DNA from 3 places in the Kushneria sp. Sum13 genome. Region 1 is predicted to be linked to each of the others. Evidence: predicted binding sites of a transcription regulator. Region 1 holds the regulator's gene; each other region holds the start of a gene.
The links. The regulator sigma-54, encoded in region 1, starts transcription at its own class of promoters, with help from an activator protein. The targets are predictions, from matches to a motif close to TGGCACNNNNNTTGCTNT.

Region 1 (7,395 bases):
GGAGCGGGCCTGTATTTTCTCCTTGTGCTTGAGCAGCTGTCGATCAAGCTTCTCGGTCAAGGCATCGATGGCAACATAAAGGTCTTCCTGCTCGGCCTGAGCATGAAGTTCGGCACCTGCGGCATGTAGCGTGGCCGCGGCCTGCTGGCGCTCCTTTTCGACGGACAGCGTCACCTGAACATTGGTGATGTTGTCATAGTGACGTTCCAGCTTGGCAAGCTTTTGGTTGACGTGCTCGCGCAGTGCATCGGTCAGTTCGACGTGGTGCCCGGTAATGTTTACCTGCATGGCATGCTCCCTGGATCGAAACGGATAACCGGTAGTCCGTATGGACTGCCGGACCTGCAAGCCTCTCCGGCTACTATCAGATTGTAACGCTTTTCCCGTCAGCGCAAACCCTGAATCATGTTGTTATGTTTCACGAATGCTTTCCGGCGGCCTGGTATCACAATGGCTCATGCCAGACGTTTACGCTCGCTGGAAGAGGGAATGCCCATGGCCTCACGATACTTTGCCACGGTGCGCCTGGCCACCATGATGCCGTTGTCGGCCAGAAGCTGCACCAGCCGGGCATCGGAGAGCGGGCGTCGCGGCGCTTCATCGCCGATGAATTTGCGGATTCGGGCGCGAATGGCCGTGCTGGCATGGGCGTCACCTTCCTGGCCGACGTGGCTTGAGAAGAAATACTTGAGCTCCACGATGCCGCGAGGCGTATGGATATACTTGCGCGTGGTGACCCGGGAAATGGTGGATTCATGCATGTCCACGGCCTGGGCAATGTCGGCCAGAATCATGGGTTTGAGCGCCTCGTCCCCGTGCTCGATGAAGCCTGCCTGACGCGTCATGATCTCCTGCCCTACCCGCAAGAGGGTATCATTGCGACTCGACAGGCTCTTGAGCAGCCAGCGTGCTTCCTGAAGATGCTGCTTGAGAAAGGTGTTTTCCTCGCTTTTATCGGCACGGCGCACCAGTGCCGCATAGTCGGGCTGGATGCGAAGCCTTGGCAGGGACTCCTGATTGAGCTCGACCTGCCAACCCTGTCGCCCGTGGTAGCGCAGTACCAGATCGGGAATGACAAGGTGCTGATCTACCGATTCAAACGCCTGGCCCGGGCGCGGGTTAAGCGAGCGAATGGTGTGGATCACCTGATCAAGCGCTTCATCATCAAGGCTCAGACGTCGCTTGAGAAGACGCCGGTCGTTTTGCCCCAGCGGTTCGAGAAACTGACGGATCATGCGGCGTGTCTGGGCAAGCCAGGGGACATCCTCCGGCAGCTGGTCAAGCTGCAGCAGCAGGCATTCGCGCAGGTCGCGCGCAAAGACTCCGATCGGTTCACACTGCTGAAGTCGCGACAACATGCGTTCCAGCTCGGCCTGACGCAGATCACCCAGGCCCTGCTGTCGAAGGCCCTTGCCAAGGTCCTCAAGTCCCGCGCCCAGATAGCCACTGGGTTCGAGAGCATCCAGCAGGGTATCGGTGATCAGGTGCTCGCGCGGGTCCATATCCATCAGCAGAATCTGTGCACGAAGATGTGACGCCAGATCGACGGCCAAGGCGTTGTGCTCGATGTTGAAGCTGTCATCGCTACCGAGGCCAGCAGTGCTGCTGCCGTTGGTATAGAGATCCTCCCAGCGGGCATCCAGCGGCAATTCCTCGGGGATATCGCTGGACCATTCGTCCTGAGACAGCGGCGTTTCCGGCTGCTCAATGGTGTGCTCTTCCTCGGTGTCCAGCAGCGGGTTGCTCTCCAGTGCCATCTGGAGTTCCTGCTGTAAATCAAGCGTGGACAGCTGCAGCAGGTGGATGGCCTGCTGCAGTTGAGGCGTCATGGTGAGATGCGTGCCAGTGCGCAGCTGTAAGGCGGGTTTCATCATGTTCGCAAGGCCCGGTCGCCAACGTTTGATGTCACGCTATCCAGTCCGCAACGACCTTGCAAGTGCTGAAGGTGCTACAAGCAGCAATTATCATGCCATTTGCCAACAACCCATCGGGATTAAAGGCGAAATTCGTGACCCAAGTAGACGTCGCGCACATGCTGATTGTTCAGGACAGCGTTGGCATCTCCTTCGGCAATGATCAGGCCGCTGCCGACGATATAGGCGTTATCACAGATATCCAGCGTTTCACGCACGTTGTGGTCGGTAATCAATACACCGATACCACGGGTACGCAGCTGGCGGATAATGCCCTTGATCTCGCCGACCGAAATGGGATCGACGCCGGCAAAGGGTTCATCGAGCAGAATAAAGGCCGGTTCGATGGCCAGCGCCCGGGCGATTTCGACGCGGCGTCGTTCACCACCCGAAAGACTCATGCCCATGTTGTCCCGAATATGGCTGATGCTGAACTCTTCAAGCAGCTGGTTCAGCCGTTCGCGACGCTGATGACGGTCCAGGTCCCTGCGGGTTTCAAGGATGGCCATGATGTTGTCGGCCACGGAGAGCTTGCGAAAGATGGACGCTTCCTGAGGCAGATAGCTGATGCCGGCATGGGCGCGCTGGTGCATCGGACGACGGCTCAGGTCGAGATCATCGATGGCCACGTGTCCGGCATCGGCCTGAATCAGCCCGACGATCATGTAAAACGAGGTGGTCTTGCCGGCCCCGTTGGGGCCGAGCAGCCCGACGATCTCTCCCTGTCTGATCGACAGGCTGATGTCCTGAACGACACGGCGCCCCTTGAAGCTTTTGGCCAGATGGGCTGCGTGAAGGGTTTTCATTGGTTGCTGCTGCCCTGTTGATCTTCGGGAGTAAGCTGCATGCGCACACGGCCGTCGGAGTTGCCGGAAGTGCTCTTGTCCTGAGCGCTCTGGCCGCCACGGGCGTTGACCTGACGGGAGTCTAGGAAATACTCCACGTAGCCGCCGTTAAAGGTGTCTCCGTTTTGATGCAGCTCGGCGTTGCCGATCAGCTCAACGCGCCGCTCTCCAGCGTGATAGATGATGGTGTTGCCCCAGCCCTTGGCCAGCGGGTCGCTGGGCGCCGGCTGCTGCTCAATGTAGGCGCGCCCACCGCTGCCGCCCTTCGCGGTCAAGCTCGAGAGGGCGCCGCTCTGGGCGCGCTTGAGCTCGACCCGACTGGAGCGCAGCTTCATGGTGCCCTGATCGACTTCGACCGTGCCGGTATACACGGCCGTCCCGGCACGGTTATCGATGTTGAGTTCATCGGCGCCGATATTGATGGGTTTCTGGCGATCGCTTTCCAGAGCCATGGCCTGCTGGCCGAGCATTGCCAGCAGCAGGGCAGAGGTACACAGCAGCAGAGGGCGCGTCATGGGAGATCCTTGTCGTCATTCATGTGTGAAAAAAGCGGCCATGGGTGAAAAGGCAGCGATTACTGGCGAATGGGCGGATGAAATCCCTGCACATCGCCCTCAAGCGTCATGCGATCTTCATTGACCCAGCCGTTAAAGCGGTCACCGCGGGTACGCTGCTCGTTTTGAGTGAACACAGCGTCGCTGTCGCTCCATGCGTGCTTTGACGGTAGGTCATAATGCAGCACATCCGTTTCAAGTTGCCACCCATCCGCCGGTTGACGCAGTACGGCCTTGCCGGCCAGCTCGAACGTGTTGGCATCGGGTCCGAGCGTGGCGCGCTCACCATCGGCGGTCCATCGGTTGCCGTCATCGCCCAGCAGTGTGAAATGCGGGGTGACGGCGCGGGTCACATCATCTTCAGGCGTGTGAGACACCCGCGGGCTTTCCATGGTCTGGGCCCTTTGCCCCTGTTCATCAAAGCGGGTATAGGTCACGCCTTCGAGATAATAATCGGGGGCGCCCTCAGCGCTGTCCGGAGCAGGGCCCGGGGCCATCAGGGTATTGCGCTGATCGATCAGTGTCAGCACGCCCCCCAGGGCCAGTACCAGTATCAAAATGCCAAGACGTGCCCGTGTTCGTCCGGAAGGAAGTCTGTCTCGAAAAGCCATATGCACGTCCTGTCGGGTAAGCGGTGCAGCCTCAGGGCCGCTCATGAGCACCAATGATATCCTGCCAGAGGCCTTTCGCGTTAAGGAGCCATTCACAGAGTTCCCGTACCGCGCCGTGCCCACCGGGCGTCCGGGTCACCAGATCGGCACGCTCACGAATATAGTCCGGTGCATCTGCCACCGTCACGCCCAGGCCCGCATGTAAAATGGCGCCGAGGTCAGGCAGATCGTCGCCGCAGTAGCACACCTCTGCGGGCTCGAGACCCAGTTCTGCCATCAGTGCCCCGAGTACGACGCGCTTGTCATCACGCCCCTGGATGACGTGGGCAATGCCCAGTTCCTGCGCGCGTCGGTCAACGGCCGGCGAGACCCTGCCCGTGATCAGGGCAACATCGATGCCTGCCTGCATCAGCAGCTTCAGGCCGAGCCCGTCACGAACATGAAACACCTTGTCACCATCATGCTCGGGCCGTGAGGCGTATCGAAGCCGGCCATCCGTTAAAACGCCGTCAACGTCCAGCGCCAAAAGACGGATGGGGCGGGCGCGTTCGCCCAGTGCAGAGACTGTCAGTGCAGAGACTGTGTCATCAGATCGTGTCATGGCGTTTTGTGTCAGTTCTCCGGCATGGCGACCAGCGGCCCGGGTTCGATCGGGCCGCGGTGGCCATGTCGTCTTGTGGGCGAGTAGGCATCAGGGCGATACTAGACGATGCCGCTTCTAAGCAGGTCATGCATCTTGAGAAGTCCGGTGGGTCGCTGTAGATCATCGACGACGACCAGTGCCGTAATACGATGATCCTCCATGACCCTGACGGCTTCAGCTGCAAGCGTCTGCGCCCCGATGGTACGGCCCCCCGGCGTCATGATGTCCTGAATGATCAGCTGTCGGACATCGCCATGGCGATCGATTGTGCGGCGTAGATCCCCATCGGTATAGATGCCCACGAGGCGGCCGGCATCATCGGTAATACACGTAAAGCCGTGCCCCTTGCGCGTCATTTCGACCAGTGCCTCGCTGAGACGCGCATCCTGTCGAATGACCGGAAGCTCATCACCGGTGTGCATCAGATCCTCTACTCGCAGCAGCAAGCGCTTGCCCAGTGTGCCGCCAGGATGGGACAGGGCAAAATCCTCGGGGCTAAACCGCCGCGCTTCCAGCAAGGCGATCGCCAGGGCGTCACCGAGCGCCAGCGCCGCCGTGGTCGAGGAAGTGGGGGCCAGATTCAGCGGGCAGGCTTCCTGAGCCACACTGACATCAAGATGGACATCGGCGTGTCTGGCAAGACTCGAGGACGCGTTGCCGGTCATGGCAATCATGGTGGTGCCCAGACGCTTGAACAGGGGCAGCAGGGCAGTCAGTTCGGCCGTTTCTCCCGAATTGGACAGTGCCAGAACAAGATCGTCGCGCACCAGCATGCCCAGGTCGCCGTGGCTGGCTTCACCGGCATGCACGAAAAACGAGGGCGTGCCGGTGCTGGCAAGCGTGGCCGCCGTCTTGCGTCCCACATGGCCCGATTTACCAACGCCTGTGACCACCACTCGCCCGTGACATGCCAGCATGTGCTGACAGGCGTGGGTAAAGGGCGCATCAAGGCGCTCGCACAAATCTCTCAAAGCGTTCTGCTCGAGTAAAAGCGTGCGACGTGCGCTGGCCAGAAAGTCGTGATCGATATCAGGTGTTGTCATGGCCGTGAATTCTGACGCCGGATGTCGCGGGGCACAAGCGCAACCGTGTGTACAGACCAGGATCATCAAGGCTTGAAAAGGGCCGCTGGCGGGTCCCGGTGCGATTCGATTTTTATGCCTTTATGGCAGTTGCCCTTAACTGAGGCTGGTGGGGGCGGGCCTAATTCGGATACGATGTTCGCTAACTCCATATCCTTTTGTGTTCATTCAGGAGTTGTATGTCCGACTCAACACTGGTCAGCGTCGAGAACCTGCATTTCTCGCGAGCTGGCAGACCCATTTTTTCGGGCGTTGATCTGGAGATCCCAAAAGGGCGCATTACGGCCATCATGGGACCCAGTGGCACTGGCAAGACAACCCTGCTCAAGCTGATCGCCGGACAGCTCACGCCCGATTCGGGCAGTGTGCATGTCGGTGAGGACAATGTGCATCGACTTTCCCGGCAGGCGCTGTTTCGAATGCGGCGTCGCATGGGCATGCTGTTTCAAAGCGGGGCGCTGTTTTCGGATCTGAGCGTGTTTGAAAACGTGGCCTTTCCGATACGGGTCCACACTGACCTGCCCGAGCACATGATCCGTGATCTGGTGCTGATCAAGCTGCAGGCAGTGGGTCTTCGTGGCGCCCGTGATCTGATGCCCGCCGAGCTTTCAGGCGGCATGACAAGGCGTGTGGCGCTGGCACGTGCCATTGCCTTGGATCCGGATCTGATCATGTACGATGAGCCCTTTGTCGGTCAGGATCCCATCTCGATGGGGGTGCTGGTCACGCTGATTCGCCGACTCAACAGTGCCTTCAACATGACCGCCATCGTGGTCTCCCATGATATCAAGGAGACGCTGTCGATTGCCGATCATGTCTATGTCATTGCCGATGGCCGTGTGATGGCCAGCGGATCTCCGGCGTCCCTGCGCGAGGCTCAGGACCCCCGGGTCAGCCAGTTCATTCGAGGCGAGCCTGATGGGCCGGTGCCCTTTCATTATCCTTCGAAGAATTTTTATGAGGATATTCTTGCGCCCTCGGAGGTGTCTTGATGTCACCGTTGATATTTCTGGGCCGCAAGACCCTGAATACGCTTGAGTCACTCGGGCGCAGTGCCATCTTTCTGGTTCAGGCCCTGTGTCATCTGCCCCGACTCGAAGGCGCCAGACTCTGGCTTCGACAGATGTACTTTGTCGGCGTCATGTCTCTGCCCATCATCGCCGTGTCGGGCCTTTTCATCGGGATGGTCATTGCGCTGCAGGGCTATCTGGTGCTGTCCGGATTTGGGGCTGATGAAGCGCTGGGTCAGATGGTGGCACTGTCGCTTTTGCGAGAGCTTGCGCCTGTCGTGACGGCGCTTTTGTTTGCCGGACGTGCCGGTTCGGCTCTGACGGCTGAAATCGGCCTCATGAAGGCCACCGAGCAGCTCTCCAGCATGGAGATGATCGGCGTCGATCCGCTGCGCCGTGTCATTTCGCCGCGACTATGGGCCGGATTCCTGTCCATGCCGATACTGACCGTGTTTTTCAGCGTCATCGGCATCATGGGCGGCTATCTCGTCGGTGTGGACTGGCTGGGCGTTGATCAGGGCTCGTTCTGGGGCAATATGCAGGGCAGCGTGATTTTCATGGATGATGTCGTGAATGGCATGTTGAAAAGCGTGGTCTTTGGCATCGTCGTGACATGGATCGCCGTTTTTCAGGGTTACGATCTCGTACCGACCTCCGAGGGGATTTCACGTGCCACGACCCGAACAGTGGTATTTGGTTCGCTGGCCGTACTGGGGCTGGATTTCATTTTGACTGCG
Region 2 (7,395 bases), 1.8 Mb from region 1:
AGGAGCAGCGTGAAGTGCAGGCCGCCGCCGATGAAAGCGAGCAGTTCGCCCGCGACCTGCAGATTCGTCTGGACCGGGAGTCACGGGAAAAGCTCAAGGAGGAAGGCGCGACCTTCTACCCGATGGATCGCAAGCGGATGCAGGCCATGGTCGCTGAACCGCTGGGCCGGGTAATCGATGAGATGGGCCTGCGCGATCTTTATGACCTGATCGTCAACACCGACTGAGGAGCCGCGCCATGGGAATCATTACGGCCCTGGGCCGATTCAACCGCGCTCTGGAACGAGTGCTTAATGCCGTGCTGCTGATGCTGCTGGCCGCCTTTATCCTGCTGATCATCTATCAGATCGCCAGTCGCAACCTGCCCATGCTGCCGGCGGCCTACGCCACCGAGGAACTCAGCCGCTTTGCCTTTCAGTGGATGATCATGCTGGGGACGGCACTGGGCGTACTGCACGCCGATCACTTCGTGCTCGAGGCCTTTTCCCGCAAGAGCGCCATGGGCCGATTCACCCGGGTGCTGCGCGATCTGGCCTGCCTGAGCGTCGGCGTCATCTTCATCGTTTTCGGCCAGACGTTCGCCGTCTCCGGCTTCAACCGCATCGCCAGCGCCTCGCAGTTGCCGATGGTGGTGACCTACTCGGCGTTTCTGGTCTGCGGCGTTTTGATCGTGCTGTTCAGTCTGCAGCGCCTGCTGCTGGGCGCCACTCAGGGGTTTGATGCCATGGAACGCGAACTCGATACCTCCTCCGATATCGAGGATACAGCGCCACCCACCAACAGGATCGATACCCCTTCAACGAACCAGTCCCAACAGGAGACACGCTCATGATGACGGCCGACTGGCTTTTTGTGCTGCCATGGCTCCTGTTTGTCCTGCTGGGCGTGCTGATCATACTGGGCGTGCCCATTGCGATGGCACTGGTGCTGACCTCGTTTGGCATCATCGTGCTCGACCCGCGGCTGGCGCCCTGGGTCATGTTTCAGCGCATGTACTACGGCATGGACTCGTTCGTGCTGCTGGCAGTGCCGCTGTTTCTGCTGGCCGGCAATTTGATGAACGCCGCGCGCATTACCGACCGCCTGATCACGCTGTGCCTCAACCTGGTCGGTCATGTAAAAGGCGCACTGGCCCATGTCAACGTGCTGGTGAGCATGCTGTTTGCCGGCGTATCGGGCTCCTCGACCGCCGACAGCGCCGGCATCGGCACGGTGCTGATCCCGGCGATGAAAAAGGAAGGCTATCCGGCGCACTTCAGTGTGGCGGTGACCGCAGCCTCCTCGGTCATGGGCATCATCATTCCGCCCTCGATCAACATGATCGTCTGGGGCGCACTGACCAGCACCTCGATTGCCGGACTCTTTTTAGGGGGCATCATCCCGGGGATCATGATCGCCATCACGCAGCTTCTGATGAACATGGGCTACGTACGTCGCTATGACGTCCCCACCCGCAAGCGCGCCACGCTCAGAGAGATCCTGCATTCCGGCAAGGACGGCCTGCTGGCCGCCGGCATCCCGGTGCTGATCATCGGCGGGATCACGCTCGGGATCGTCACGCCCACCGAGGCGGCGGTCATGGCCGTGCTCTATGCGCTGGTACTGGGTTTTCTGGTCTATCGCGAGCTGACCTTCAAAAGCGTGCTGGATGCCTCGACCGATACCGTCAGGCTCTGCTCGCTGTCGCTGTTCAGTCTGGTGGGCGCGGCCATCTTCGGTTATCTGATCAGTTTTTACCGCATTCCCCCGCATCTGATGGCCGGGGTGGAGATTACCGACCCGACCGTCCTGCTGATCGTGATCACGGTGGTGATGCTGCTGGTCGGCACCTTCATGGACTCGCTGCCGGCGATGGCCATTCTGGCGCCCATCTTTCAACCGCTGGCCGCTCAGGCGGGGATCGATCCGCTGCAGTTCGGCGTCATCAGCGTCATGGCGCTGGGCCTTGGTCTGATCACCCCACCCTACGGTCTGTGCCTGATGATTTCGGCGCGCATCGGCGGTATCCCGCTGCTGCAGGCCCTCGGCACGACCATGCTTTATCTGCTGGTCATGCTGGGCGTGATCGTGCTGCTGATCTTCTTCCCCGAACTGATCCTCTATCTGCCGAACACCTTCGGACCGGACAGCGGCTGAGGCCATTACCGGCCAGGGCCATGGCGACCGGGCGGCGATCAGCACCATCACGCCGCCCCTCTTGCGTTCGGCGCATAAAAAAGGGGCCCTGAGTGTTGCAGAACACTCAGGGCCCCTGATCGATCAGGCCGACTTCAGGGCCGTGACGTGACCGGCTTGCCGGCTGCGCCGCGACGCCAGAGGCCGGACTGCCAGCCGTGGGCCAGCGCGGCCACGCCACCGCCGAAGAAGACGGCAAAGCTGCTGATGTCGCCCAGCGGCGCCAGGCTGATCGGCACGCTCACCAGCCCGCCCAGGATCAGGGATCTCAGCGCAATCGGGTTGACGCCGTTCTTGTAGTGGTAGGTGCTGCCTTCAGCTGAGGAAAACAGGGCTTCGAGATCGATCTTCTGACGGCGCACCCTGTAAAAGTCCACCAGGATGATGCCGTAGAGCGGCCCGATCAGACCGGCCAGTACGCCCACCGTGTAGTGGATCAGTTCGGGGTTGTTGAACAGATTCCACGGCGTGAGAAAGATCGAGCCGACCGCGGCGATCATGCCGCCCATGCGCCAGCTGATCTTCTCGGGCGCGACGTGGGAGAAATCAAACGCCGGCGCCACGAAGTTGGCCACGATGTTGATGCCGATGGTGGCAGCAACAAACGCAAATACCCCCAGTACGGCAGCCGTGGCACTGTCGATACGGGCGACGGTTTCGATTGGGTCAGTCAGCATTTCACCAAAAATCTGCGGCGTGCCGGACACCACCACCACGGTAATGAGAGAAAACACCAGGAAGTTGACCGGCAGCCCCCAGAAATTGCCGCGACGCACGGCCTTCTCGGTGGCGCAGTAGCGTGAGAAGTCACCAAAATTCAGCGTGGGGCCGGCGAAGTAACTGGCGACCAGCACGGCGGCGATCACCATCTGCCACAGTGCCTCCCCGCCGCTCAGGGTCTGATTGGACAGCGACAGGCTGATGTTTTCAGGGCCGGCCTGCCAGACGATCCAGCCGGCCAGCGCAAACATGACGGCATAGACCAGCGGCCCGGCCCAGTCGTTGAAGCGGCGGATGGTATCCATGCCGCGCCAGAAGACCAGTGCCTGAAGCACCCACATCAGCGCAAAGCACAGCCAGCCCAGCGCCGAAAGCCCCACAAAGCTCACCTGGGTCCAGGATTCGAGCCCCGGGAACCAGCGCAGCAGCACCAGCAGCAGCGCGTTGGAGGCAAGCCAGGTCTGGATGCCGTACCACACCACGGCGATCAAACCGCGAATGACCGCCGGCACGTTGGCACCTTTCGTCCCAAAGGCCATGCGACAGATGACTGGAAAGGGCACGCCCGTGCGCTGGCTGGGCCGCGCCACGGCGTTGGCAAAAATCTGCACCACCAGAATGCCGACCAGCAATGAAATCAGTACCTGCCACCCCATCAGCCCAAGACCGAACAGGCTGGCTGCCAGTACATAGCCTCCGACACTGTGAATATCGGCCATCCAGAAGGCGAAAATGTTATAGGCGTTCCAGTCCTGTCTGGCCGGCGCCAGATCCTCGTTATAAAGATGCGGATCGGGCGCAGCGGGCTGTTGCCCTTCGGTCTTGATACGGTTCATGAGCGACTCCATGAAGGATCGTTACGCTGCCGCTGGCAGCCCTGCGATGGCCGGATGGCTGACATCGCCTGTCACTTCTTTCGTATACAATCCTTATGCCAGATTGAGACCGACAGCGATAAAAAATCGCATTCTGGTCGCAAGCAACTGTTGTAGCGTCGGTTTTTAATCATTAATGCCAACCTGTCTGAAGCGAGCACCGTGGCACCTCGCCATCAGGCTCGGCCATCAGTCATTTTCATGCACCATCAGGGTGCCAAAAAGCATTTATTTGCACCAAAAAAGGGCTTTTTCGTATACATCAGGCCTTTTATGCTTGCCCCTGATGGCGCCTTACTGTGCAAAAGCCGCCTTGCCAAAGGTCTTTATGGGCCGTGGCATGAAAAATGCTTGTATACAATCTTCAAGGCCGTCGCTTTACAGCAACAGCATGACAGGAGCCCCATGAACGATACTCGTCAGTTCCATCTGCTGGCCGGCATCATGACCGAGCGCGACACCCGCAGTGATGACGCCATCTATCAGTCGCTGTGGGAAGCCATCGTGGAGCACCGACTCTCCCCCGGCGCTCGGCTGCCGGAAGATGCGCTGGCCGGGGCCTTCGGGGTGAGTCGCACCATGATCCGCCGCGTACTGCAGCGTCTGGCGCTGGAGCAGCTGGTCACGCTTCGCACCTATCGCGGCGCCCAGATCACCAGCCCCACACCCGGTGAGGCGCGCGACGTCTTCAGAGCGCGGCGGCTGCTTGAAGGCGCTCTGCTGACCGAGGTCGTGGACCGCATCACGTCGGAAGATCTGCAGGCCCTGGCGCAAATCGCCGAGCAGGAGCACCACGCCACCCGCGAACAGGCCATTCGCCTGTCGGCGCGTTTCCACGCGCGGCTGATGGCGGTTGCCGGTAACGCCTCGCTGTCGGAGGCGCTCTCGCAGCTGATCTCGCGCACTTCGCTGATCATTGCCGTTTACGGCCGCCATCGGGCCGGCTGCCCCTGTGAACACCCGGACCTGATTGCCCTGCTGGAGGCGGGAGAACTGGCGCCCATTCAGACATGGATGCACCAGCATTTGACGGGCATCGAGGCGAGCCTTGATTTCACCGCCAGTGGCGACGCCCTGCCCGATTTCGAACATCTTTTTGGCCACCACCGCGAGCAAAACGCGTCATGACCTCTCATACCCCGACCATCTGCGTCATCAACCCCAACACCAGCACCGCCATGAGCGAGGGCATTTCCACCAGCGCCCGGCGCGTCTCGCGTGGCGAGATCCTCATGCACACCTCGCGCCACGGGCCGGCAAGCCTGGAGGGCCACTTTGACGAGGCCATGGCCGTGCCCGGGCTGCTGGAACGCATTATCGAGACCGAAAACGGTGACACCCGCGTCGATGGCTATCTGATCGCCTGTTTTGGCGACCCGGGGCTGGCCGCGGCGCGCGAAGTGGCCTCGGTGCCGGTAATGGGCGTAGCCGAAGCCGGCATGCAGATGGCCGCCATGGTGGCGCGTCGTTTCTCGGTGGTCACAACGCTGGGACGCACGCTGCCGATCGCCGAACGGCTGCTGCACGAATACGGCAAGCGCGAACAGTGCGCCGGTCTGCACGCCTGCGAGCTGCCGGTGTCGGCGTTTGAATCCGAGGATGACAGCGTCTATGAGACCCTGCTGGCGGCCTGTCGCGACGCGCTCAGTGCCGATGACAGCGACGCCATCCTGCTGGGCTGCGCCGGCATGAGCGAACTGGCCGAGCGCCTGGGCGACGCCCTCGGCGTGCCGGTCATCGACGGCGTCACCGCTGGAGTCGCTCTGCTGGAGGCGGTTAGCGCGACCGGCTACCCGGTCTCAAAGCACAATGACCGCGCCTTCCCGATCGCCAAGCCCATTCGCGGCGCCTTTGAGCACCTGAGCCGGAGCACCTCATGAATCACGATCTTCGCCTGAACAACTACCCTCGCGATCTGCGCGGCTACGGCGCCAACCCGCCGGACCCGAAATGGCCGGGGCGTGCCCGGGTCGCGGTGCAGTTCGTGCTCAATTACGAAGAGGGCGGCGAAAACAGCGTGCTGCACGGCGATGCCCACAGCGAGACGTTTCTCTCCGACATCATTGGCGCGGCGCCCTATCCCGATCGCCACATGAGTCTGGAGTCGCTGTATGAGTACGGCTCAAGGGCCGGCGTCTGGCGCATCCTGCGCGAATTTGAACGTCGCGGCCTGCCGCTGACCGTCTTTGGCGTCACCATGGCGATGGCGCGCCACCCGGAAGTGGTCAGCGCCTTCAAGGAAGCCGGCCACGAGATCGCCTGTCACGGCCTGCGCTGGATTCACTATCAGGACATGAGTCTCGAGCAGGAGCGCACCATGATGGTGCAGGCGCTTGAGCTGCATCGCGAACTGACCGGCGAGATGCCGCTGGGCTGGTATACCGGGCGTGACAGCCCCAATACCCGCACGCTGGTCGGCGAGCAAGAACACTTCCTGTATGACTCGGATTACTACGGGGATGACCTGCCCTTCTGGACGCCGGTCGACAATGCCGAGGGCGAAACGCGTGACCATCTGATCGTGCCCTATACGCTGGATACCAACGACATGCGCTTCGCCTCACCGGGCGGGTTCAACTACGGCGACCCGTTTTTCAACTACCTGCGTGACGCCTTTGACGTGCTCTACGAGGAAGGCGCCGAGGCACCGAAGATGCTGTCGATCGGCCTGCACTGCCGCCTGATCGGTCGCCCGGGTCGCTTTCGCGCCCTGCAGCGCTTTCTCGATCACATCGAGGCCCATGACCGGGTATGGGTCACCCGGCGCGTGGATATCGCACGCCACTGGCACGAGCATCACGCGCCGACCGGGCGCTAGGCTTCGCCTTCCCTCTGGCCCGCCGTTTTTGCGGCTGGCTACCCCATCAACAGCATCCACAGCGGCAGCGTGCCCGCGGCCAGCAGCGTTGACAGGAAAATGCTCGCGCCTACGGTGTGCTGCTCCTCACCGGGTTGGGCAAAGGCCAGCACGTTCACCCCGATCGGCCCGGCGGCCGCCAGCACCAACACATGCAATGCCAGTGGTGACAGCCCCGGCATGAGACTGCCGAGTGCCAGCACCATCAGCGGAAAGATCATGAGCTTGCCAAGACAGACCGCCCAGATGGTCGGCGAGGTGCGCAACTGATAGCGGGTCAGCCCCACGCCGACCACGATCAGCGCACACGGCAGTGCCGCGCGCGCCAGCCAGTCCAGCACCTGCCACAACGGCGCTGGCAGTGTAATCCCCGCGACATTGATCAGCACACCCAGCAACAGCCCCACCACCAGCGGGTTGGCCAGCGTTTTCAGAAGGCTCAACGCGCTGGGACGCTGCTCGCGGCCCTGGCCGAGGGCGGCATACAATGACTGGGTCGAAAAGAGGATCAGGCTGTGCACCGCCAGCAGGGCAAAGAGATAGACCAGCCCCTCCTGGCCGAATAGCGCCGTGACCAGTGGAATGCCGATTAAAACGTTGTTGGAGTAGCTTGCTGACAGCCCAATGGCCGAGGCCTGCCCCGTACGCCGGCGAATATAGAGATTGAAGCCGGCAAACAGCAGCAGCGCCGGAACAAAATAAACCACCAGCAGCAGTGGCGAGAGCGCATCACCCAGCGGGGCGCGCGCAATACCGGTCAGCAGCAGG
Region 3 (7,395 bases), 1.7 Mb from region 1:
ATCCGGGTGCTCTGCCCAGCAGGACCGGGCATCATCGAGTTCCTCGATGAGCACGCCGTCGCGCCAGAGGCGATAGCGCGGCAGGTCGGTGCGAAGGTCCGCGCCCTCGGCAAGCCCGGTGCACCAGTCGCCGGGGTCGCTGACCTCCAGTACCGGGCAGGCCTGCGGATTGCGCTGGGCATAGAGCAGGAAATCCCATGCCCAGTCGCGTGGCAGGGCGATCAGATTGGCCTGGGTCATGGCCGGGGCGAGTCCGGCGGTGGGCCGGCGCTCGCCGGCTCGAAAACGTTCGCGCGCCTGACGGGCCTGATCGATTGCGCTCATGGCCCTGTCCCTGCAAAAGCCCTGAGCTCGATGCCGGTCCTGGCCAGGCGTGATCGTACGGCCGCGGCCAGTGCGACGGCGCCGGGGCTGTCGCCGTGGACACAGATGGAGTCAGCCTGAAGGGCAATGTCGTGGCCGTCGATGCACTCGATGACGCCTTCTCGCACCAGCCGGTGCATCCGCTCGGCGACCTGGTCGGCATCGTGAAGCACGGCCCCCGCTTCCCGTCGCGAGACCAGGCTGCCATCGCTCTGGTAGGCGCGATCGGCAAAGGCCTCGGCGGCGACGCGCAGACCGGCCTTGCGTGCCCAGTCATTCAGCGGTGACCCTGCCAGCGTCATCAGCACCAGCGAGGCATCGACATCATCAATGGCGGCCAGCACGGCGTCGGCCTGGCGCCGATCATGGGCGATGGTGTTGTAGAGCGCGCCGTGTGGCTTGACGTAGCGCACCTGCGTGCCGGCGGCGCGGGCCAGCCCCCTGAGGGCGCCGATCTGGTAGATCACATCGGCGCGCAGTTCATCGCTTGCGATGTCCATGTTGCGTCGGCCAAAGCCCACCAGATCCGGATAGCCGACATGGGCACCGACCGTGACGCCATGGCTGGCCGCCGCCTTGAGGGTGCGCAATATGCCGGCCGGGTCGCCGGCATGAAAGCCGCAGGCGACGTTGGCGCTGGTGACGATGCCGAGCATGGCGGCGTCATCGCCCATGTGCCACGCCCCGAAGCTTTCCCCCAGATCGCTGTTCAAATCGATAAAGGACATGTGAGACTCCTGTTCAGGCAGAGGGTGTCAGAAAGGCAAAGATCGGGCCGATGGCGTTAAAGCCCATATACCAGGTGAGCGCGCAGACCACGGCGCCGGAGACCAGCAGCCAGCGTGGGTAGCGATGTCCGTGCATGAGGTCACTACGCCGCCAGGCAACATAAATGAACAGCGTCAGGCCCACCGGCAAAATCAGGCCGTTGAAGCCGCCGACAAACACCAGCAGCGCGGCGGGCGGGGTGCCTATCGATACAAAGGCGATCAGCGAGAGTGCGATGAATACCAGCGTGGCGCGGTTACGTACGCCCTCGCTGATGCCGGGGCGAAAGGCGCTTAAAAAGCTCATGGAGGTATAGGCCGCCCCGATGATGCTGGTGATGCCGGCGGCCCACAGAATCAGGCCAAAGGCGCGCAGGCCCAGCGCTCCGGCGGCGGCCTGAAAGGCCTGAGCGGCCGGGTTGGCGCTTTGACTGGAGACATCAATGACCACACCGCTGGCGACCACGCCGAGAATGGCGAGAAACAGGATGTAGCGCATCAGCCCGGTGACCAGGATGCCGCGCAGGGCCGCTTTCGACACGGTCTCGACATTCTCGACGCCGCCTAGGCCGCGGTCCAGCAGGCGGTGAGCGCCGGCGTAGGTGATATAGCCGCCGACGGTGCCGCCCACGATGGTGGTGATGGTGGCGAAGTTGATGGTATCGGGCATCACGGTCTGACGCAGGGCCTCGCCCACGGGCGGGTTGGAGGCGATGGCGACGAACACCGTCATCGCCATCATCAACACGCCCAGCACAATGATGATGCGATCGATGGCCACGCCGGCGCGTCGGGAAGAGAAAATACCGGCGGCAATCACGGCGCTGATCAGCCCACCCCAGGTCGTGTCCAGCCCCAGCAGGGCATTGAGCCCCAAACCGGCGCCGGCGATGTTGCCCACGTTGAAGGTCAGCCCGCCAATGATGATCAAAATCGCCAGCAGATAACCACTGCCGGGCAGCGCGGCGTTGGCGACCTCTGGGGCGCGCATGCCGGTGACGGTGACCACGCGCCAGATGTTGAGCTGTACCACCAGGTCGATCAGGATTGAGGCCAGAATGCCAAAGGCAAAGGCTGCGCCCATGGTGGCAGTAAAGGTGGCGGTCTGGGTGATAAAGCCGGGACCCACGGCCGAGGTGGCCATCAAAAAGACGGCACCGATCAGTGAGGCGCGTCGGGAGCGGGCGAACCCGACGTCAGGAGTATCTGCCATGTCAAAGGCTCCGAAAGAGGAAGGGGGCACAGGCCATACCAGCAATTAGCGTGCCACAATGGGCTGATCGGCCGGATTTTGTAGGTGTTGTCCGTATCGATTGTTCAACAATAGCCGTGACGACAGTGGGTGGGTATTCGACTTGCGTTTCATTTCGGCGCATCACGGCGCTTCGCGGCACCCTTTTGGTGCGCAAGTTCGGGGCGAGAGGCGAGCTTGTCGGCAGCCCCCTTTATCGGGAACACTGGGTGGGTCTCAACGTCATGATCGGATCGTGCTGAATGAAAAATCAGGCCCTGGAAGACAGGCGTGAATCGCTGGGAGACAGCGTGGCAGCAGGCATTCGACGCCTGCTGGTAGAAGGGGCGTTCACGCCCGGACAGCGTCTGTCGGAAGTTGCGCTGTGTGAGCGGCTGGGCGTGTCGCGCAATACGCTCAGAGAGGCCTTTCGCACGCTGGCCCATGAAGGTCTGGTCACGCATCAGCCGCATCGTGGCGTCTTTGTGACCAGCCCCGATGCCGCCTCCATTGTCGAGATCTACCGGCTGCGGCGCTTTATTGAATGTCGTGCCCTCAGTGATGCCTGGCCCAGCCACCCGGCGGTAAGAGAGATGCGCGCCGCAGTGAATGAAGCGTACGCGCACATCGAGCAGCAGGACTGGCTGGCGGTGGGTACGGCCAACATGGCCTTTCATGGTGCCATTGTGGCGCTGGCGGACAGCGCGCGGCTGAACGGCTTTTTTCGCCAGATTCTGGCCGAGCTGCGTCTCGCCTTCGGGTTGATGTCCGACAAGGAGTGGCTGCATGCCCCCTATGTCGACATGAACCAGCAGGTGCTGGAGACCTTTGAAGCCGGTGATACCAAAGCGGCCGTGGCTCTGCTGGAGCAGTATCTGGCTCAGTCCGAACGGGTTGTGCTGGCCGCCTGGGAGCGCCAGGCCACGCCTTGAAGGCTTCGATGATCAAATGACAAAAGGCCCCGCCATGGCTGGCGGGGCCTTTTACGTCGTTTTTATCGCTCTGATCGGGCGAAACCGGTCTCTCAGGCGCTGACGGTCTCGCCGGATTCGGCGCGCGTCTTCTGGTCCGAGAAGTCGCTCAGGGCATGCCGGCCCGTGTTGATCGGGATCTGACGGGCGCGCTGCTGCTCGGGAACCACGCGCAGCAGGTCGACCATCAACAGGCCGTTTTCAAGCTTTGCGCCCTGGATCTCGATGTTTTCGTCAAGCCTGAAGGAGAGCCGGAACGCGCGTTTGGCGATGCCGCGATGCAGATAGGTGACCCCTGACGTGTCACTGTCCTGCTCGCCGCGCCCGCCGGTAATGGTCAGTACGCGATTTTCGACGTTGACGTCGAGCTCTTCCTCGGCAAATCCGGCCGTGGCCACCGCGATACGGTAGTCATTGTCGCCGTGCTTTTCGACGTTGTAGGGCGGATAGCTGGGCGCGTCGTTGTGCACGGCCTGCTCGAACAGGTCGTTCAGGCGATCAAAGCCGATGCTGCGACGAAAGAGTGGGGAAAGGGTCATGGCGTTCATAAAACCTCCTGATAAACAGCAAAGTTCGTCACTACCGTGAGTCGGTACTCGCAGACCCGCATGGGCGGCATCTACGCTCGCGCTTACAGCTCTGAGTGAGCCCGTTATCGCGACATTATGGTAAATAGTGGCGTCTTGCGGCGTTTCAAGTCTTCCCTGAAAAAATCCCTGTCAGCCGATTGTGCACCACTGTCAGGCAAAATAGGGTCGGTCCTTCAGGTTTCAACGGGTCAATACAAAAAATTTTTCAACCGTAGCAGGGCGTTCCAGCACTGGCTTGTAATAGCGGTATGGTTTGTCCTTGTCAGGGGCTTCTTTTTTGGCGCCAGGCGTCGATAATCACGGGATCACGATCACCGGAAAACATCACATGAATCAACCCCACGTTCACGGCCCGAACTGCCAGCACGATCACGACCATCATGGCCACGTCCACGGTCCCAACTGTAACCACGGTGCTCAGACACCGGTGCGCAATGCTCTAAAAGACGTCGGTCGCAATGACCCATGCCCCTGTGGCAGTAACAAGAAGTTCAAGAAGTGTCACGGCGGCTAGCCGCCCGGCAAAAAGACAGGAATAAAAAAACCGGCGCCCGAAGGCGCCGGTTCGTTATGAGACAGAGATCAGGTGATCCCGGCGTTTAGAGGGTGCCGCCGAGCACTTCTTCTGCCGTGGCCTGACGGTTGGCGACCGAGCTGGTCCACTGGCCCCAGGCGCTGGGGTCAATGGTGTCACCATTGTTGCCCAGGTTCTCGAGACGCTTTTTGTCCTCGTCAGTGAGCACCTGCTTGGCCAGCGGCTTGAGATGCTTCACATCGTCAACGCTCATGCCGATGTTCTTGGCGATGCGGGTACCGTAGTCGTCATGCACCATCCAGAAGTGCCACAGCATACGTTCCTGCACGTCACGCTCGCACACCTGCATCATGCCGGACAGGTTCTCGATCAGGTCATCACGCTCCCAGTCCTGCATGGTGTTATAGCGACCGCGCGCCTGCACGTAGTCGTTGCGACGCTCCAGCACACTGCGGGTCAGTCGGCCATGCACTTCGGGCGCATTGTAGGGCTCTTCCTGCTCGGCTTCGTGCAGACCGTTATGAATCGACGGCTCGAAGTTGATGTGCGGATTCTGGCCCGGCGCGTGATCAACATGGTAAGCCATCTGACCGTCACGCTGGTTGGTCGCGACCTTTGCATTTTTGGGCTGGTTGACCGGCAGCTGCAGGTAGTTCGGCCCGATGCGATAGCGCTGGGTATCGGAGTAGGAGAACGTACGACCGACCAGCATCTTGTCGTCAGAGAAGTCCAGACCGTCGACCAGTACGCCGGTACCCATGGCGATCTGATCGTTTTCGGCAAAGAAGTTCTGCACGTTGCGGTTCAGCGTCATGACGCCGATCTTGCGCAGCGGGAAGTCGTTTTCCGGCCAGATCTTGGTGTCATCCAGCGGATCCCAGTCGAGCTCGGGATGGTCGTGATCTTCCATCAGCTGGACGAAGACGTCCCACTTGGGATAGTCACCGCGCTCGATGGCCTCGAACAGATCTTTGGAGGCCGAACCCAGCTCCTGGCCCTGTACCCTGGCGGCTTCGGCCGCGGTAAAACTGGCGACACCGCACTGCGGGTGGAAGTGGTACTTGACCAGCACCGTCTCGCCCTGGGCGTTGACCATCTTGTAGGTATTGACCCCGAAGCCTTCCTGATGACGATAGGAGGCCGGAATGCCGCGTGGGCTGAATAGATGCGTGAGCATATGCATCGATTCAGGCGTCTGGCTCATGAAGTCGAGGATGCGGTTGGGTTCCTGACGGAAGGTGACCGGGTCAGGCTTGAGCGAATGGATCACGTCCGGGAACTTGATCGCATCCCGGATAAAGAACACGGGCAGATTGTTGCCGACCAGATCCCAGTTGCCGTCTTCGGTGTAGAACTTGACGGCAAAACCACGCGGGTCGCGAGCAGCCTCTGATGAGTCGCGCCCGCCAATCACGGTCGAAAAACGCAGTGCCAGATCGGTTTTCTTGCCGGCTTCCTGAAAGAGTTTCGCACGCGTGTACTTCGATGCCGGTTCGTCACCGATCATGCCGGTGGCTTCAAACTCGCCGTAGGACAGGAAGCCACGGGCATGGACCACGCGCTCGGGAATGCGCTCGCGGTCGAAATGACTGATCTTTTCGAGAAACTGATAGTTCTCAAGCGTTGCCGGGCCACGGCTGCCGACCGTGCGCTGCGACTGATTGTTGGTGACAGGATGACCCTGTCGATTGGTCAGTTCGTTATCTCTATCTGACATGCCATTTTTCCTCTTTTGACATCCTGTCGAACGGATCGTGTCTGGAACCGGTCACGAGCGGCCCCGAACGCGAAAGATATCACGGTAACTTCATGGATTAGTCCTATCGCCCCGTAGAGACCAGGGCTATGACGCCCAAAGAGAAGGTCGTATGCCAGAGGCATGTTTCACGTGAAACATCGTTGATGCTTAAGAGGTGGCATCATGTGCCCACATCGAGCATGAACGGCACAGGTCAGTTCGGCATAACAGGGCACTATGGGCACTCTCATGACATAACAAGAGTGCGCCTGATGCATGTGACGAGACTGTATTCCGGGGAGGACGGCGAATCCCACTTCGAAAATTTACACATTGAGGTAGGCGGTGACGCCGAGATCGGAAGACTGTCGGTACGCATTCCGGCCACCGGCCTTGTCTTTCGTGAAACCGCTGCCGATTACAACTATGGCTGGCACAACGCGCCGCAGCGCCAGTACATCCTGATGCTGGATGGCAGCGTGGACATTACCGTGGGCAGTGGTGAAACAAGGCGGTTGAACACCGGCGATATCCTGCTGTGCGAGGACACCACCGGGCGGGGGCACATCAGCCGAGCGGTCAACGGGCAGCCGCGTCGCTCGGTCTTTGTCACCCTAGAGTGATTCGGTGGCACCGCAGTGCTTTCAAGCCTCAATCGTTAAAGCGTCAGCACCAGCTGGGTCAGGGCATGAATGGCCAGCCCGATCAGGCCGCCGACCAGGGTGCCGTTGATGCGGATGAACTGCAGGTCATTGCCGACGTTTTTCTCGATCTGGGCGACGATCTCGTCACTGTCGAGGCTGTCCAGATAGCGCTGGATATAGTCATCGATGCGCGACCCGTTCCGCTCGACCATCGCCGGCAGCAGTGTCACGGCCTGCTCGTTGAGCCATTCGCGCGCCGGGGCGTCATGTTCAAGCGTGCGCGCGTAGTAATCGATGAAATGCTCAAGCCAGGCGCGTGACTGAGAGTCCTGGGCTTTCAGGTCACGGGCCAGCCAGTCCATCAGTTCTTCCCAGACGCCGGCGACATAGTCGCTGAGGCGGTCATTGTTGAGGATATCATCGCGCAGGCGGTCCAGACGCCGGGCAAAGGCCGGGTCATGACGCATGCGCTCGATGAATTCGGCAAACTGGCGATCCAGATGGTGGCGCAGCGGGTGGTCGGGGTCGTCGCTGACCTCACTGATCAGGCGGGCAC

Region 2: ACUN8C_RS14845 (NCS1 family nucleobase:cation symporter-1) is a predicted target of sigma-54. The motif match lies at 3,921-3,938, and genes of this name have one in related genera.
Region 3: ACUN8C_RS15795 (NRAMP family divalent metal transporter) is a predicted target of sigma-54. The motif match lies at 2,382-2,399, and genes of this name have one in related genera.

What each region holds. Positions count from the first base shown of each region.
Region 1 covers NZ_CP199847.1:1,363,485-1,370,879, forward strand. Annotated here, with positions in the region: gene hpf (ribosome hibernation-promoting factor, HPF/YfiA family) at 1-288, opposite strand, end outside; gene ACUN8C_RS06395 (RNA polymerase factor sigma-54) at 456-1,874, opposite strand; gene lptB (LPS export ABC transporter ATP-binding protein) at 1,994-2,719, opposite strand; gene lptA (lipopolysaccharide transport periplasmic protein LptA) at 2,716-3,273, opposite strand; gene lptC (LPS export ABC transporter periplasmic protein LptC) at 3,333-3,923, opposite strand; gene ACUN8C_RS06415 (KdsC family phosphatase) at 3,955-4,524, opposite strand; gene ACUN8C_RS06420 (KpsF/GutQ family sugar-phosphate isomerase) at 4,626-5,609, opposite strand; gene ACUN8C_RS06425 (ABC transporter ATP-binding protein) at 5,828-6,640, shown strand; gene mlaE (lipid asymmetry maintenance ABC transporter permease subunit MlaE) at 6,640-7,395, shown strand, end outside.
Region 2 covers NZ_CP199847.1:3,200,404-3,207,798, forward strand. Annotated here, with positions in the region: gene ACUN8C_RS14830 (TRAP transporter substrate-binding protein) at 1-227, shown strand, start outside; gene ACUN8C_RS14835 (TRAP transporter small permease) at 239-832, shown strand; gene ACUN8C_RS14840 (TRAP transporter large permease) at 829-2,136, shown strand; gene ACUN8C_RS14845 (NCS1 family nucleobase:cation symporter-1) at 2,271-3,731, opposite strand; gene ACUN8C_RS14850 (GntR family transcriptional regulator) at 4,176-4,898, shown strand; gene ACUN8C_RS14855 (aspartate/glutamate racemase family protein) at 4,895-5,650, shown strand; gene puuE (allantoinase PuuE) at 5,647-6,588, shown strand; gene ACUN8C_RS14865 (AEC family transporter) at 6,627-7,395, opposite strand, start outside.
Region 3 covers NZ_CP199847.1:3,407,909-3,415,303, reverse strand. Annotated here, with positions in the region: gene ACUN8C_RS15805 (putative hydro-lyase) at 1-324, opposite strand, end outside; gene ACUN8C_RS15800 (LamB/YcsF family protein) at 321-1,091, opposite strand; gene ACUN8C_RS15795 (NRAMP family divalent metal transporter) at 1,105-2,343, opposite strand; gene ACUN8C_RS15790 (GntR family transcriptional regulator) at 2,625-3,293, shown strand; gene ACUN8C_RS15785 (Hsp20 family protein) at 3,386-3,880, opposite strand; gene ACUN8C_RS15780 (SEC-C metal-binding domain-containing protein) at 4,251-4,436, shown strand; gene ACUN8C_RS15775 (catalase) at 4,522-6,174, opposite strand; gene ACUN8C_RS15770 (hypothetical protein) at 6,468-6,818, shown strand; gene ACUN8C_RS15765 (DUF445 domain-containing protein) at 6,854-7,395, opposite strand, start outside.